Regions from separate parts of the Anaerolentibacter hominis genome, predicted to be linked through region 4. Evidence: predicted binding sites of a transcription regulator. Region 4 holds the regulator's gene; each other region holds the start of a gene.
What was found. The regulator Rex, encoded in region 4, represses fermentation and respiration genes when NADH is low (regulators of the CRP and FNR family bind a similar motif). The targets are predictions, from matches to a motif close to ATTGTTAANTANTTAACAAT.
Positions count from the first base shown of each region.

Region 1: the regulator Rex is predicted to act here: its motif matches at 1,252-1,271, upstream of rsxC (electron transport complex subunit RsxC).
Region 2: the regulator Rex is predicted to act here: its motif matches at 2,459-2,478, upstream of ABCW47_RS07915 (glycerol dehydrogenase).
Region 3: the regulator Rex is predicted to act here: its motif matches at 1,716-1,735, upstream of ABCW47_RS07000 (acyl-CoA carboxylase subunit beta).

Region 1 covers NZ_JAWDIX010000001.1:1,625,410-1,629,626, reverse strand. Annotated here, with positions in the region: gene ABCW47_RS07535 (peptidase U32 family protein) at 1-1,046, shown strand, start outside; gene rsxC (electron transport complex subunit RsxC) at 1,500-2,822, shown strand; gene ABCW47_RS07525 (RnfABCDGE type electron transport complex subunit D) at 2,836-3,777, shown strand; gene ABCW47_RS07520 (RnfABCDGE type electron transport complex subunit G) at 3,774-4,217, shown strand, end outside.
Region 2 covers NZ_JAWDIX010000001.1:1,707,147-1,711,363, forward strand. Annotated here, with positions in the region: gene ABCW47_RS07905 (ABC transporter permease) at 1-359, shown strand, start outside; gene ABCW47_RS07910 (ABC transporter ATP-binding protein) at 346-1,143, shown strand; gene ABCW47_RS07915 (glycerol dehydrogenase) at 1,336-2,427, opposite strand; gene ABCW47_RS07920 (ABC transporter ATP-binding protein) at 2,629-4,217, shown strand, end outside.
Region 3 covers NZ_JAWDIX010000001.1:1,513,247-1,517,463, forward strand. Annotated here, with positions in the region: gene ABCW47_RS06995 (OadG family protein) at 1-132, opposite strand, end outside; gene ABCW47_RS07000 (acyl-CoA carboxylase subunit beta) at 145-1,581, opposite strand; gene ABCW47_RS07005 (D-alanyl-D-alanine carboxypeptidase family protein) at 1,988-3,190, opposite strand; gene ABCW47_RS07010 (hypothetical protein) at 3,292-3,708, opposite strand; gene ABCW47_RS07015 (hypothetical protein) at 3,748-4,217, opposite strand, start outside.
Region 4 covers NZ_JAWDIX010000004.1:136,150-140,366, reverse strand. Annotated here, with positions in the region: gene ABCW47_RS13035 (NAD(P)H-hydrate dehydratase) at 1-826, opposite strand, end outside; gene acpS (holo-ACP synthase) at 871-1,230, opposite strand; gene ABCW47_RS13025 (redox-sensing transcriptional repressor Rex) at 1,260-1,904, opposite strand; gene ABCW47_RS13020 (ABC-F family ATP-binding cassette domain-containing protein) at 2,148-4,058, shown strand; gene arcC (carbamate kinase) at 4,096-4,217, opposite strand, start outside.

The sequences.
Region 1 (4,217 bases), on a different contig from region 4:
TGACGGCTAATATTACGGCTCACAACCGGGATCTTTCCGGTGTGGAGAAGTATTTTGAAGAGCTGAGAGAGATCGGTCCGGACGCCCTTATTATTTCCGATCCGGGCGTGTTTGAGATCGCGGGCCGGATCTGCCCGGAGATTGACCGCCATATCAGCACCCAGGCGAATAATGTAAACTATGCCACGTACCGTTTCTGGCACAGCCTTGGAGCAAAGCGGGTTGTGTCCGCGAGAGAGCTGTCTTTGAAAGAGATAGGGGAGATCCGTCAAAATATTCCGGACGACCTGGAGATAGAGACGTTTGTCCATGGCGCGATGTGTATTTCTTATTCGGGAAGATGCCTTCTGAGCAATTATTTTACCGGAAGAGATGCCAATCTGGGCGCCTGTACCCACCCCTGCCGCTGGAAGTATTATCTGGTGGAGGAGAGCCGGCCGGGAGAGTATCTGCCGGTGGAGGAAAATGAGCGGGGAACCTATATTTTCAACTCCAGGGATTTGTGTATGATTGAGCATATCCCGGATCTGATTGCCGCCGGCATCGACAGCTTTAAGGTGGAAGGGCGGATGAAGACCGCCCTGTATGTGGCGGCGGTAGCCAGAACCTACAGGCGTGCGATTGATGATTATCTCAATGATCCGGCGCTCTATGAGAAAAATCTGCCATGGTACCGGGAAGAAATTTCAAAATGTACGTACCGTCAGTTTACCACAGGATTTTTCTACGGACCGACGACTCATGAGTCTCAGATCTATGACGCCAATACCTATGTGAAAGAATATACTTATCTGGGCTTGATCGGAGATCGAAATGAAAAGGGTCTGTATGAGCTGGAGCAGAGAAATAAATTTTCTCTGGGCGACGAAATAGAAGTAATGAAGCCGGACGGCACGAACTGTTCTGTCCGGGTTAACCGGATTGAGGACGAAGAGGGTAATCCGATGGAGAGCTGTCCCCATCCCAGGCAGAAGATTGCTGTGGATCTGGGCATAGATTTAAACCGATTTGATCTTCTGAGAAAAAAGGAGGAGCCGTCTCAGTAGCGGTTTTCCATACGCATAATAGAATGGAAAGAGTTTAGGGGCAGCCTGTCATTTATTGACAGGCTGCCTTTTCTTTTTACAATTAGACATATGACATTGTAGAATAATTATCAGAAAGTTTATAAAATTGCGAAAAGGAAGAGTTTGGAAAATGATGTTGATTAACGATATATACGGAGGGAAAAGCGTCCTGTGAAAAGAAAAGAATGTTCAAAATTTAACAAGGGAAAGCGCCTTATTTAAAGGAAAAACCGGCCTGCTCAGGAACATGTGTTCGTTAAAAACTTCACAGTCTTTTTTTAAGTACAATCATTGCGTTTTTGCGTTTTTTCCTTTATCATTTTATCTAACAATTATGTGACAAACGATGAAATGTGTTTTAGTTTTTTACACAAATCTGCTGACGGCAGAAAAGTTTGGCGGGAAGACTGAAACGAAGAAAGGGGTAGGTAAATGAGACTGGGAACATTTATCGGAGGCATCCATCCCTACGAGGGAAAGGAACTGGCCATGGATGTGCCGACGATCGAACATTTGCCGAAAGGGGATTTGGTTTACCCGGTGGTTCAGCATCTGGGGGCACCGGCCAGACCGATTGTGTCGGCGGGGGATCATGTTCTGATGGGCCAGCGGATTGCGGAGGCCAGTGCTTTTATTTCCGCGAATATCTGCTGTACGGTGTCAGGGACTGTTAAGGGAATTGAAAAACGCAGGATTGTCTCAGGAGATATGGTAGATGCCATTATCATTGAGAATGACAATCAATATACGCCTGTTGAGGGGTTTGGTGTACATAGGGATTACAAAGGCATGACCAAAGAAGAGATCCGGCAGGCCGTGAAAGATGCAGGAATCGCCGGAATGGGCGGAGCTGGTTTTCCCACCCATGTGAAGATCACACCGAAGGATGATAATGCGATAGACTATATTCTGGTGAACGGGGCTGAGTGTGAGCCTTATCTTACGTCAGATTACCGGGTTATGCTTGAAGCACCGCAGAAAGTGGTGAATGGCTTAAAGGTGGTTCTGGCGCTGTTCCCCAACGCAAAAGGCTGTATCATGGTTGAGGATAATAAGCCGAAGGCGATTGAAATACTCCGGGAGCAGACGAAGGACGAACCGAACATTGAAGTGAAGGTTTTAAAGACAAAATACCCCCAGGGTGCAGAGCGTATGCTGATCTATGCCGCAACCGGCAGAACCAGCAATTCCTCCATGCTCCCTTCGGATGTGGGATGTATTGTGCTGAATCTGGACACCACGGTTGCCATTTACATGGCAGTGTGTGAGTCCACTCCCCTAATGCGGCGAATCGTTACGGTTTCCGGGGATGCCATTGCAAATCCGGGCAATTATCAGGCCAGGATCGGTACAAATTATGCCGAACTTCTGGAAGCGGCAGGCGGGTTTAAGGAGAAACCGGAGAAAGTAATTTCGGGCGGTACCATGATGGGCATGGCCCTGTTTGATCTGAATGTTCCGGTAACCAAGACTTCTTCGGCGCTGCTGGCACTGACGAAGGATGAGGTGGCGGAGCATGAGCCCGGTCCCTGTATCCGGTGCGGCCGGTGCGTGGAGGTCTGTCCCAGCCGTATCGTGCCTCAGAAGATGGCAGAGGCGGCTTTCCGTCTGAATGAAGAAAGATTTGTGGCTTTAAACGGCATGGAATGTTATGAGTGCGGCAGCTGTACCTATGTGTGTCCGGCGAAGCGCTATCTGACCCAGGCTTTCCGCCAGACAAGACGAAGCGTGCTGGCGAAACGAAAGAAAAAATAGAGGGGGTGTTTTTATGAACGAATTAGAATTATACAATGTATCCGTATCACCTCATACGAGGCAGAAAGACACCACCGCTACGATTATGAGGGATGTGGCCATTGCACTGATTCCGGCCAGCCTGTTCGGAGTCTACAATTTCGGGCTTCCGGCCCTGATTATCCTGGTGACCAGCGTGGCCACTTCCGTGCTGGCTGAATATGTATGGCAGAAGCTGATGAAGCAGCCGGTGCGCACCGGCGACTGCTCCGCTCTTGTCACAGGGCTTCTCTTGGGACTGAACATGCCGGCAACCGTGCCGATCTGGCTGGTGATGCTGGGCGATATTTTTGCTATCATTGTGGTAAAACAGCTCTTTGGAGGCCTGGGGCAGAATTTTGTAAATCCGGCCCTGGCTGCCAGATGTTTTCTGTTGATTTCCTTTGCATCCCGCATGACTACATATCCGGCCCTGGACGGCGTGAGCGGCCCTACGCCCCTCCAGCTGGTAAAGGCAGGGGAAGCGGTGAATTTATCCAATATGTTTCTGGGCAGGGTTTCCGGTGTGATCGGGGAGACTTCCGTAATCGCGATTCTGATCGGCGCGGCCTATATGCTGGCCCGCAGAGTGATCAGCCTGCGGATTCCTCTTTGCTATCTGCTTTCGTTCAGCGTGCTGATCCTGCTGATCGGAGGAAGGGGCTTTGATCTTCACTATCTGGCGGCTCAGCTGTGTGGCGGCGGTCTGATGCTGGGGGCTTTCTTTATGGCCACCGATTACGTAACTTGTCCGGTTACCAAGACAGGGCGAATTGTATATGGTATATTTCTCGGCTGCATGACCGCTGTTTTTCGGAAATTCGGCGGGGCCGGCGTATCCTATGCGATTCTTCTTGGAAACCTGATGGTTCCGTTAATTGAAAAGATTACGATGCCGGTTCCGTTCGGAATGAAAGGAAAGGTGGTCAAGAGATGAAAACGATACTAAAAGACGCGTTGATTTTGTTTGCCATTACTCTTGTATCCGGACTTCTGCTGGGCTTTATATTTGATATTACCAAGGAGCCGATCGAAGCGGCGAATGAGAAGGCGACACAGGAGGCTTACCGCCAGGTATTCCCTGAGGCCGATGTATTTGAAGAATCCCAGGCGCTGAATGATAATGTGAGCAGCAGCGAGCAGATCATAGCGGATCTGAACCTGGAAGGCGTGCTGGTTGACGAAGCGATGGAGGCGAAAAACACTTCCGGAGACACAGTGGGCATTGTGATGAAAGCAACGTCTAATAACGGCTATGGCGGAGCCATTACAATTTCTCTCGGTGTTGATAATGATGGGGTTCTGACCGGAATCAAGGTACTGCAGATGAGCGAGACTGCGGGGCTGGGCGCTAAATGCCAGGATGAAGATTTTCAG
Region 2 (4,217 bases), on a different contig from region 4:
CCCTGGCAATCGCCAATGGCTTCATTGCCCTTTCCGGCGCGGTTCTGGCCCAGTATCAGGGCTTCGGCGACATTAATACCGGTGTGGGTATCATCGTTGTGGGGCTGGCATCGGTCATAATCGGCGAGGTATTCTTCGGACGGCGTTCTCTTGCCGTCAGCTTTATCTCCGCTCTTACCGGTTCCATCATTTACCGTTTTATCATTGCTCTGGCTCTTAAGACCGATTTCTTCCCGGCGTATGGTTTTAAACTCCTCTCCGCCGTGATTGTCGCGATCGCACTCTCTATCCCTGCCATTCAGCAGAAATGGGCGGAGCATAAGATTAAAAAGGAGGGAAAAGACCGTGCTTCAAATTAAATATGCAAAAAAGATATTTGACCGTGGAACACCCAATGAACAGATCGCTCTGGATGACTTAAATCTGACTCTGTCCCCCGGTGAATTTGTTACCATTATCGGTTCCAACGGCGCCGGCAAATCTACCCTTTTTAATGCAATCTGCGGAAACTTCTGGCTGGACGCAGGTCATATCATCCTGGACGGCAGGGATATCACTTACGAAAAAGAATACCTCCGGGCATCGGAAATCGGGCGTCTGTTTCAGGACCCCATGCGGGGAAGCGCTCCCCATATGACAATTGAAGAAAATCTGGCTCTGGTATATTCCAAGGCCAACCGCCGCCCCCTCTCTCCTGCCCTCAGGAAAAAAGACCGTGATGTCTTCTGCGAGCTTCTCTCCCGGCTGGACATGGGTCTGGAGGACCGGATGAAAACCCGGATGGGGCTGCTCTCAGGCGGTCAGCGGCAGGCTGTCACCCTGATCATGAGTACCATGATAACGCCGAAGCTGCTGCTGCTGGATGAGCATACCGCCGCGCTGGACCCTATTACAGCAGAAAAAGTATTAGCCATAACCAAAAGCATCATAACAGAAAAAAATCTGACGGCAATGATGATCACTCATAACATAAACTCTGCCCTGGAGCTTGGAACCAGGACGCTCATGCTGGAAGACGGCAGGATCGTTCTGGATCTGACCGGAGAAGAACGCAAGGCCATGACCGTCACCGGACTGATCGAGCTGTATCGTCAGAAATGCAGCAGAGAATTCGATACCGACCGGGTACTGCTGACAAAATAACAAAAGGGAATACTGCAAACGCAATATCCCCTTAAAATCATAATCTCTTTGTCTCTACTGCCCCGCGAGGGCTCTTTCACTTCCGAAGGAATCTTTCACCCGCAGCCCGGGCTGCGGTTTTCACCGGGCCGAAAAGCATACCCGCTTTTCGGCCCGCTATCACTTTTTTCATTCTTCCTTCTTCATTGCCTTTTAAATATATTCTTTCCCCAGCTGATCTGCTGCCAGAATCGCTGCATAGACATCCTCCGGCGTTACGGCAAACGGCATATTATAAATGGACTCACCCTCCGCACAAGTTGCCTTGGCTACTGCCATGATCTCCTCCGCCTTTACTTCCTCAATTCCCAGTTCTTCCAGCGTGACAGGCAGTCCAACCTCAATACTGAAACTGAGCACTTCTTCGATCTCTTCCATCGGAGCATTTTCCAGCACCAACTGAACCAGGGTGCCAAATGCCACCTTCTCTCCATGGTACATGCCATGGCACTGGGGCAGTACGGTAAAGCCGTTGTGGATCGCATGCGCCCCTGCCAGGCCGCCGCTCTCAAATCCAATTCCGCTTAACAGTGTATTGGCCTCAATAATCTTCTCAACCGCCTTCGTGCAGACCTTTTTCTCAACCGCCAGTTTGGCTTTGAATCCTTCGTCCAGCAGTGTCTCATAGCAGAGTCTGGCAAGTGCCTGCGCTGCCATCGTCGTTGTTCCGAATGCACAGGTAGACGCGTTGCTTGCTTCACATGCCCTGGCTTCAAAGTAGGTTGCCAGCGCATCTCCCATACCTGCCACAAGCAGACGGGCAGGAGCCTTGGCAATCACGTCAGTATCCACCAGTACAACATTCGGATTCTGTTTCAGGAACAAATACCGTTCAAACACACCTTCATCTGTATAGATAACAGACAGTCCGCTGCAGGGAGCGTCGGTAGATGCAATCGTAGGAACAATGACAACCGGAATGTCCTGGAAGTATCCCACTGCCTTCGTGGTATCATGAATCTTGCCGCCGCCGATACCAATGACTACCTCAATATTCCTGTCAGAGCAAATTCCCATGATACGGTTAATTTCCGTCATGCAGCACTCTCCGTTAAATAATTCATACTCGACCGTTGCTTCCGATGCGCCGAAGCTGGAATCAACGGTTTCCTTTACTCTCTTTAATCCGCTCTCACTGGCAAGGCACAGTGCCTTTTTGCCAAGGGGAATCACATAGGATGCGATGTTTCCCAATTCCCCTTTTCCCTGTACATACTTTCCAGGAGCGATTAATATATTTGCCATGATATAATCCTCACTTTCCTAATGATTTAACTTCGTTAATATAATAACATACTTGCCGGTAAGCTGCTATATTTTTTTAATGTTCAGGCCATTCCCGGATCACATACCTTTCCTTCTTACTTATAGTTCCTGCTATTCCCTTTTTCCCGGGCCAATGTTAAAATAATATTAGCTTTTTTCTTCAGGAGGGGGAGATTCATCATGAAACTGTTATGGCGGATGGGAAAGGACGCGATCAAATATAAGGGGTTATATCTGATCGCCATACTTTCCACCTTTGCGCTGACTATTGTCAACCTGATTGTACCGTCCCTGCTTTCATCCATGACCGGGCTGCTGGAACAGGGGGCGACAGAAACCATGCTCCGTGAAATCGGGAAAATCACGGTTATTCTGGTCCTGCTCTATTTATCCAGAATCCTGTTCCGCTATCTGAGTAACTATCTGGCCCACAAGGCCGCCTGGAATCTGGTGGAGGATCTGCGTGTCCGGCTCTATGATCACATTCAGAAGTTCTCTATGTCCTATTTTCATGATAAGCAGACCGGTGATCTGATGAGCCGTGTGGTCAATGATACGGCCACTTTTGAGCTGCTCTACGCACATATCATACCGGAGATGGTCACAAACGCGGTAACGGTAATCGGGGTGATGGCCGTGCTTCTGGTGATTAATCCAAAGCTGGCTCTGCTGACCTGTATTCCGATCCCGTTTATCCTTTTTTCCGGATGGATTTTTACTACAAAGGTTCGTCCCAATTTCCGGAAATCCCAGAAAGCGCTTGCCGGCCTCAATGCCAAGCTCCAGGACAATTTCTCCGGTATTCATGAGATACAGGCCTTCGGTCAGGAGGAATATGAGCAGGAACAGATCACCGGTCAGGCAAGGGTCTTTACAAAGGCTATGCTCCATGCCTTAAATGTAAGCGCGGTGTTCCATCCAACTGTCGAATTTCTCTCGTCCATCGGAACCGTCATTGTTGTAGGGGTAGGCGGTGTCCTGGCCTTTCATGGTTCTCTCTCGGTCTCGGATATTGTTGCTTTCCTGCTCTACCTTTCTCTGTTTTATACTCCTATTTCAGGCCTCGGCAAGCTTCTGGAGGATACCCAGCAGGCATATGCCGGCGCCGAGCGGGTGATGGCTGTCCTGGACACGGACCGTGAAATAAAGGATAAGCCGGATGCAGTTGTGCTGGAACAGGTTGCCGGTGAAATTACGTTTGATGAAGTTTCCTTTGCCTATGAGAAAGAATCTCCGGTTCTGCAAAATATCAGCTTTACTTGTAAGCCAGGCCAAATGATCGCTCTCGTCGGTCCCACCGGTGTGGGCAAGACTACCATGACACAGCTGATCTCCCGGTTCTATGACCCGGTTAAAGGCCGGGTGCTCGTTGACGGCACTGATGTCAGGGAGGTAACCCTGGACAGCCTGCGCAAGAACATCGCTCCGGTGCTCCAGGACACCTTTCTCTTTAACGGTACCATTGCTGAAAATATCGGATATGCCCAGCCGGATGCTTCTATGGAGGAAATTATCGAAGCGGCGAAAGCCGCACGGATTCACGACAATATTTTGGATATGCCCGACCAGTACAATACTCATGTGGGCGAACGGGGTATGCGCCTCTCCGGAGGTCAGAAACAGCGTATTGCCATTGCCAGGGCGATTCTCAGAAAGTCCCCCATTATCATTCTGGACGAGGCCACCGCTTCCGTGGACGTGAAGACGGAAAAGGAAATTCAGGAGGCAATCCTGGCTCTGGCCGGTACCCGTACGATTGTGGCCATTGC
Region 3 (4,217 bases), on a different contig from region 4:
TTTCTTATTCATCATCTTGGGGATGAAACCGAGGCAGTAGATAATCAGGCTGATAAATATTAATACTACGAATACAGTTCCCATACCGAGAAGCGTATTCAGCAGTGCTCTCTCTAAAACTTCAATGCTCATATGCTCACCTCATTAAACTGTGCCATGCTTTTTGGACGGACGGTTCTCTCTCTTCGTAAACAGCATCTCAAAGGTATAGATAAGCTGTGCTCTTACTTCGTCAGCCTCAATAATGCTGTCCACATATCCTCTCTTTGCAGCCGCCTCCGCACTTTCCTGAAGAGCCGCATATTCAGAAGCCCTGGCATCAATCACGTCCGCAGCTTCACCGCTGTACATAATGCCTGCTGCAAGTTTTGCATCCATCATGCCGATCTGGGCATTCGGAAGGGCAAATACCATATCTGCGCCAATATGTTTGGAATTCATGGAAACATAAGCACTGCCATATGCCTTGCCTGCAATTACATTAACCTTGGGCACGGTTGCATTTGCAAACGCATAGGTCAATTTTGCGACCGCAATAGCAATGGATTTTTCTTCTGCTTTTGTTGCTCTGTAGCCATCCACATTCGTCAGGGTAAGAACCGGAATATTGAACGCGTCACAGAACTCTACAAATTTCTCTGCCTTATAGCATCCCTTGGTGCTCAGGCTGCCGTCAAATGTCTCAACAGCTTTATAATTCTCATCCAGAACGGCTTTACGGTTGCCGACTGCGCCCACTGTAACACCGTTTAAACGGATAAATCCGGTAACCATCTCTTTCGCATACTCTGCCTTCACTTCTACAAACAGATTGTTATCGGAGATATCTTTAAATGCTTCTGCTGCATCATCTGCCTCTGCTGCGAATGCAGGAACCTGTCTGTTCAAATCATCCTGGCATTCATCATAGGAATCATCATCCTCATTGTTATTAGGAAGAATACTAACCAGCTGTCTCATCTGGGCAAATACTTCTGCTTCCTCTTCGCATATGAAGTCCACATTGCCGGCTGCAGCCTGGAACGCCGCTCCTGAAGTGTCTTCCTTCGCAATATGGTTCCCCTCGATTGCATTCGGAGAGTTCACAAATACTCTGGCATCTTTTCCCGCCATGAATGTAAAATCACACAGGGAAGAAGAAACGGCAACGCCGCCGCCGCAGGTTCCGAAAACAGCCATAATCTGAGGAATCACACCGGAAGCCATCGTCTGTTTTACATAAATCTGTCCAAACGCATCCAGAGCGTCCGTAGCCTCCTCCAGTCTCAGACCGGCACAGTCTACCAGGCCGATCACCGGTGCGCCGACCTTGCAGGCCAGATCATAAAGACCACAGATTTTCTTTGCATGCATCTCGCCGACAGAACCGCCCAATGCTGTTCCATCCTGGCTGTATACATAAACAAGACTGCCGTCGATCAAGCCATAGCCTGTAATTACGCCGTCCGCAGGAACTGCTTTCTGCTGTAAGTTAAAATCAGTGTTTCTCTTCGTAATAGCTGCACCGATCTCAACAAAACTATTGTCATCAAGTAAAGCTTCAATCCTACCCCTTGCTGACACTTGTGCTGTGTTACTCATTTTCAGCCCTCCAATTTCCTTTTTTTCTGGTCTCATCTTTCGGATGAGCCGTTTATAGCAGACAAAACAAACCAAAACGGCCGATTTGTCATAAAGTAAAACCAAATTTCTGCCGATTTTAATTGTATCTTATATTCGTTAAAAATTCAACAAATATTTTCCAAAGAATCCCGCTCTTATTCTGCCACATTTTCTTCGTCATAATCCATAAATCCAGTCAGTTCTGCCCGTTCACCTGCCTGAATTGAAAATCAGACAAAAAAAGAGGGAACAGATATTCTTTTCTGTTACCCTCTATTATAACGCTAACTTCTGGAATGAAAAGGGCTTCTTTCATAAAGAAAATTTACCCCGGAATAATCATTCCTTATGCTGTGCTCACCACCTATAAAGGTGGGAGTCTTATCTACTTCCATGATAAAAGCCACCGTGCAACAGTCTGTTTCAGACACCATCCATAGTCAATGGCTTTTACCTCCCCGGCAGTATAGATCGGAAATTCCCGGTAGAGCTCTCCGTTTATGTAGTAACAGGCCCTCCCTACCTGGCTGCCGGCTTCTACCGGAGCCTCCAGGGAAAGAGGAATCTGATAACGCACCTCTGCTGTTTCATCTTTTCGAAGCAGAAGAGAAAGTTCCGCGTCGTCACAGGCAAGTTCCACGCCTTCTTCCTGACCATTCAGTACCAGAACCGGTTCAAACTGTTTATCATGTTCGAAAATATCCGTCATAGTGAAGTTTTCCATTCCGTAGTCCATCAGTTTATCCGTATCCGTCCATTTGTAATTTTTGTTGGGCGGCCAACCGCTTCCCAGGACAGTAGAGACAAGCGTCTTTCCGTCCTTTTTTACCGCACCGGCAAAGCAGTAGCCCGCATTTCCGGTAAAACCGGTTTTGATGCCGATTGCCCCGTCATAAAGATACAGAAATTTATCCTTGTTGGTGACAGAAAAAGAACGGCCCTTGGTCAGCTCCGAAAATTGATAGGACGGAGTATTGGTAATCTCCAGAAACATCTCATTCTGAATGGCATAGCTGCCGATTCGCGCCAGGTCCACCGCTGTCGTATAGTGGTCCTCGTCATCCAGCCCATTCGGCGTTACAAAGTGGGTATCGGTACAGCCGAGTTCGGCTGCTTTCTGGTTCATCAGTTCGGCAAATCCCTCCACAGAGCCTCCCACATGCTCTGCAAGCGCCACCGCCACATCATTATGAGATTCCAGCATCAGAGAATACAGCAGATCCTTCAGCCGGTACTGCTCTCCCTCCACGATATTTAACTGAACATCCGGCATGGTGGATGCGTATTTGGATACCGTAACCACATCCTCCAGATCGGCATGCTCCAGGATTACCGTGCAGGTCATAATCTTGGTGGTGCTGGCCATAGCCATAGGCTCATACCCGTCTTTTTCATACAGCACCCGACCGGAATCCCCGTCCATCAGGCAGGCGGCCCTGGCGTAAAGTTTTTCCGGTTCTTTTATTTCAGTTTGTTCCTGCAATTCCCCGGCAGCATACGCCGTGGGATAGGGAATGACAGAAAACAGTATGATAAAAACAAGACAGAATAGTCCCGGAACACGGGACGAGAATTTTATAGTATTCAAAGAAAACACCCACACAAAAACATCTTAATTTATGTTTATTGTATGGGTGTGAGAATATGCCATAGAACCAGTATGAAGCACTATTTTGACAAGTGGGTATTTTACTTCTCTGATACCGGCCAGGTCAGAGAACGGATCAGCAGATAGGTAAAGCAGACCAGCAGAGCTGTCGGCCTGTTGAAAACCTGAAACATGGAAGATGGAAGTATGCCGGTAAGCGGCGTCAGAATATCCGGCACAACAGATACCGCAACCAATATGGCGGAAATCACAAAAAGCCCCCAGTTAACACAGGTTCTCCCTCTTTCCTTCCCTCTGCGGACAGACAGCAGATGGGGCACCGAGAGCAGCACTCCTGCCGATATGACAAGCAGGCTTAAGTATATATGATAAGGATATACCTGAAAAGAACGTGCCTGATAGACTTCGATGGCAGGAATCCAACGAAGCAGAGCTACCAGCCAGGCTAATAAAATAATTCCGTAAAGCGTCCAGAATAGTTTCTTCTTTGTACTCATAACAACACCTCCCCTGACAGCCGATCAGAACACACAGGATTAACTCCCGGACTGCTGCTCCTCCGGATCGGGCCTGGTACTGCATATGGAACGGCAGAACAGGTAAGAGCAGCACACAATAATGATCGGTGCGAAGTTAAAAGTCCCATTCAGAAATTCCGCAGCCGCGGCCGGCAGCAAATCATTCACCAGCCGGGGAACAAACGGAGCAAATACATAGTAGATCAGCACAAGCAGGCTTAGCAGTAACGAAATCCATTGTACCTGTACGCTCCGGTGACGGATACTGAGGGTATCCGCTTCCGTTCCATTGCCGTACAGTTCCATAACCGCTGACAGAATATCCGGAATGGATAAGAAAAGGCCGATGGACACATAGAGAAGATTAATCGGTATGGCATAAAGTCCTTTAAAGGATTTACTCAGCAGCCCGTTAAAATAGCTGATCCACTGGGAAACCACATACAGATAGAGGATAAAGAAAACACCGTACACTCCCCACAAGATTC
Region 4 (4,217 bases):
TCAGCACCCGTACCAGTCCCGCTCCCATCCGGTAAGCGCCGGCAGCAGATAAATAGGCGGCGCCGGATATAGTTTTGCTTCCGGCAATGACCAGCACCCGCCCGAATGTCCCTTTGTTTGAATAGGCCGGACGGGCCGGCAGTCTGCTGATATCTTCCCTGCCATAAGTAAAACAGGCAGGATTTACCCGCTTCTCTCCTTCCGGCGAGAATCCAATATCCGCAACGGTCACTTTTCCAGCGTACTCTCTCCCCGGATATAGAACCAGTCCGGTCTTCTCGTAACCAAATGTTATGGTCTCCGTTGCCCTGATCGCTGTGCCAAGCGTTAAACCGCTTCCTCCGTGAATACCGGAAGGGATATCCACAGCAAAAACCGGCAGTCCCGAGCCATTAATCTGCTCTGCCAACTCCCGGTATTTTCCTTCCAGCGGTCTTGAGAGCCCGATGCCAAAAACAGCATCCACAATTACAGTATATTCTTCCAGAGCAATATTGTCATAGATGGCAACCCCTGAAAGTTCTGCCCTTCGGATCTGTTCTCTGTTCTCCGCGCTGGCATGCTCTCTGCTGCCGCAATAAAGTACATCCGCCTGATAACCCCGGTTCTTTAAAATTCTGGCCGCCGCAACGCCGTCTCCGCCGTTGTTTCCCGACCCGCAGACAGCAAGTATCCGGTCCTGTACATGAATGCTCTGTTCAACACAGTCGGCAACTGCTGCCGCCGCCCGCTCCATCAGCTCCAGCGAGGGAATACCCGCCGTATGGATGGAGTAGGAATCAATATCTTTCATTTCTTTTTCATCGACTAAAATGTTCATTTCCATAATCCCTGCTTCTATGTCAGAGGGAAATGCATGCCTGCATTTCCCTAATCTTCAAGTATCACCACCGCCACCGCATAGAGCGCGGTATCAGAAATCGAAACATGTATCTTCCGGACTCCCATCCTTTCAGCAATCTTAGCCGCTTCGCCGCGGAATGTGACGAAGGGTTTGCCAAGCTCATCCCTGAGCACCTCCACATGAATGGGTGAAAATGTGCGGAATCCCGTCCCCAGAGCCTTCGCCGCCGCTTCCTTCACGGCAAAGTTTCCCGCGGCACTTGCCCTCCTATATTGAAGAAGAACCATTTCCTGTTCCGTGTAATACTTCGCAAGAAACCGTTCTTTTTCACAAGCCTTTTCAATTCTGCCGTTCTCAATCAAATCTGTTCCAAGTCCCAGAATCATAATTTCTCCAAATCCGGCTATTCCCGGGCTTATACTCTCTTCTCTTCCTCCAGTGCCTTCAGACTGTAGGACAAACGCATCAGACTGTCCAGCAGATGGACATTCTCTACCAGTACATCTGACGGCAGTTTCAAATCCACGGGCGCAAAATTCCAGATTGACTTAACGCCCCATTTCACAATGTCAGAAGCCACCTTCGGCGCATGATTCTTCGGAATCGTAAGAGCCGCCATATGGACCTCATTGCTCTTGATAAATTCCTCCAGCTCGTCCACGTCTCTGATCTCAACCCCTCTTATCGTCATTCCGATAAATTTAGGATTCACATCAAAAATACCGATTATTTTAAAGTTCCTTTTCTCAAAAGTTGTATAATTTGCAAGCGCCTGGCCCAGGTTTCCGGCTCCAATAATGATCATATTGTGCGGCTGATCCACGCCCAGGATTTTTCCAATCTCGTTATATAAATTTTCTACATTATAACCATATCCCTGCTGGCCAAACCCGCCAAAATTATTCAGATCCTGACGGATCTGGGAAGCAGTCATCTGCAGTTCCTCGCTCAGTTCCTTGGAGGAAATCCGTTCCACATTATTCTCCATTAATCTGCCCAGATACCTATAATAGGTGGGCAGTCTCCGAATCACTGCCAAAGAAATATATTTACTGCTCATGTTTCCCTCCCGTACAAACGCTCCGGCTTTCTTCTCTTCTTACACCGTACAGATCACAGGCCAGCCTCTATTGCCCCTGAATACTATGTTTCATTATATAAGAAAGGAATACTGTTGTCAATTTGACAGCCTGTATTTTTGCCAGTATAATCAAGTACGAATGCACAGAACAGCGGCTGTTTCGGACGGAGGAAACCTGCATCCGGGCCGGCCGCGCGTAAATTAAGAATAACAGGTGACGATATGATACTTGCATGCCAGGGGATATGTAAATCGTTTGGAACAGACAAAATTTTAGAGAATATATCTTTTCATATAAATGAACGGGAAAAGGCCGCCGTTATCGGAATGAACGGGGCCGGCAAATCGACTCTTCTTAAAATCATCATGGGCGAACTGGCTGCGGATGCAGGGGAAGTGATTTTAGCCAAGGATACCACCATCGGTTATCTGGCCCAGCATCAGGATCTGACATCAGAACGGTCCATCTATGAGGAACTTCTTTCCGTTAAGGCGGACGTTATTGCATTGAATGACCGTATCCGCACATTGGAAAACGAGATGGCCTCCCTCTCCGGGCCGGAACTTAAGGATGCGCTGGATCGGTACGCCAGATTGAACCATGAATTTGAACAGCAGAACGGTTATGCGTATAAAAGTGAAGTAACCGGGGTTCTTAAAGGACTGGGGTTTGAGGAAGAGGAATTTACCAAATCTGTTTCTACTCTTTCCGGCGGTCAGAAAACCAGGGTTTTCCTGGGTAAGCTTCTCCTTTCCAGGCCGGATATCATCCTTCTGGACGAGCCGACCAACCATCTGGATCTCGTGTCCATCGCCTGGCTGGAAAATTATCTTCTGAATTATAAAGGTACGGTTGTCATTGTATCTCATGACCGGTATTTTCTGGATAAGGTAGTTGGCAAGGTTGTGGAAATTGAGCGGTGCAGTGCTTCCTGTTATATAGGAAATTACACCGACTACGCCAAAAAGAAAGCGATGCTTCGGGACGCTCAGATTAAACAATACCTGAATCAGCAGAGGGAAATCCGCCATCAGGAGGAAGTGATAGCAAAGCTGCGCTCCTTCAACCGGGAAAAATCCATCCGGCGGGCGGAAAGCCGCGAAAAGCTGCTGAACAAAATGGACGTGCTGGATAAGCCCGTTACCGAGGAAGCGCAGATATCCATAGAGCTGACTCCATCCATCGTCAGCGGAACCGATGTTCTGGATGTGGAAGGGCTGGCAAAAGCTTTCGGCAGTCAGACCTTGTTCTGGGACTTATCATTCTCCATTAAACGCGAGGAAAAGGTAGCGATCATCGGTAAAAACGGCACCGGCAAAACCACAATATTAAAAATAATAAATGGTCTGCTGCCCGCGGATGCAGGGGATATCCGCCTGGGTTCCAAGGTTAAAATCGGTTATTACGATCAGGAGCATCACGTTCTCAATATGGATAAGACTGTCTTTGATGAAATTCAGGACGAGTATCCCTGGCTTGATAATACAAAGATCCGCAATCTGCTGGCCTCATTTCTCTTTACCGGCGACGATGTATTCAAGCGGATCGGAGATTTAAGCGGCGGGGAGAGAGGGCGCGTATCTCTGGCCAAGCTGATGCTTTCCGAGGCAAACCTGCTCATTCTGGATGAGCCGACCAACCATCTGGATATCACGTCAAAGGAAATACTGGAGAATGCGCTGAATCACTATACCGGTACGGTTCTCTATGTATCCCACGACAGGTATTTTATCAATAAAACGGCCACCCGCATCCTGGATCTGACACAGACGCAGCTGATTAATTATCTGGGTAACTATGACTACTATCTGGAAAAGAAAGAGGAGCTGGAGGCAAGACTGCTTAATCAGGAAGCCTCGTGCAGGACAGATGCCAGGGAGCCGGACGGAAAGCTGACCTGGCAGCAGAAAAAGGAAGAGCAGGCCGCAAGACGGAGAATCGAAAACCGGCTGAAAAAAATTGAAGAGGAAATTCAGGCTCTGGAAGAGGAAAACGAAAAGCTGGACGCGGCGCTGTCACTGGAAGAAAATTATACGAATCCTGCCAGGCTAATCGAACTAAATAACCGGAAAGAAGAAATCACTTCCACGCTGGAGACGCTTTTCTCAGAGTGGGAAGAACTGGAAGGATAAAAAAAGGGGATGCTGCCCTGCCGCAGCATCCCCTTTTTTATGCCTCCGTAATTACTGTACCCGTTCTGCCCTTAAGGGCTTCCAGCGCCTGGTCAAGATGGGCAACAATTGCCTTTCTGTCCGGATGTTCCTTTACGAACCGGATACCTGCCTCTATCT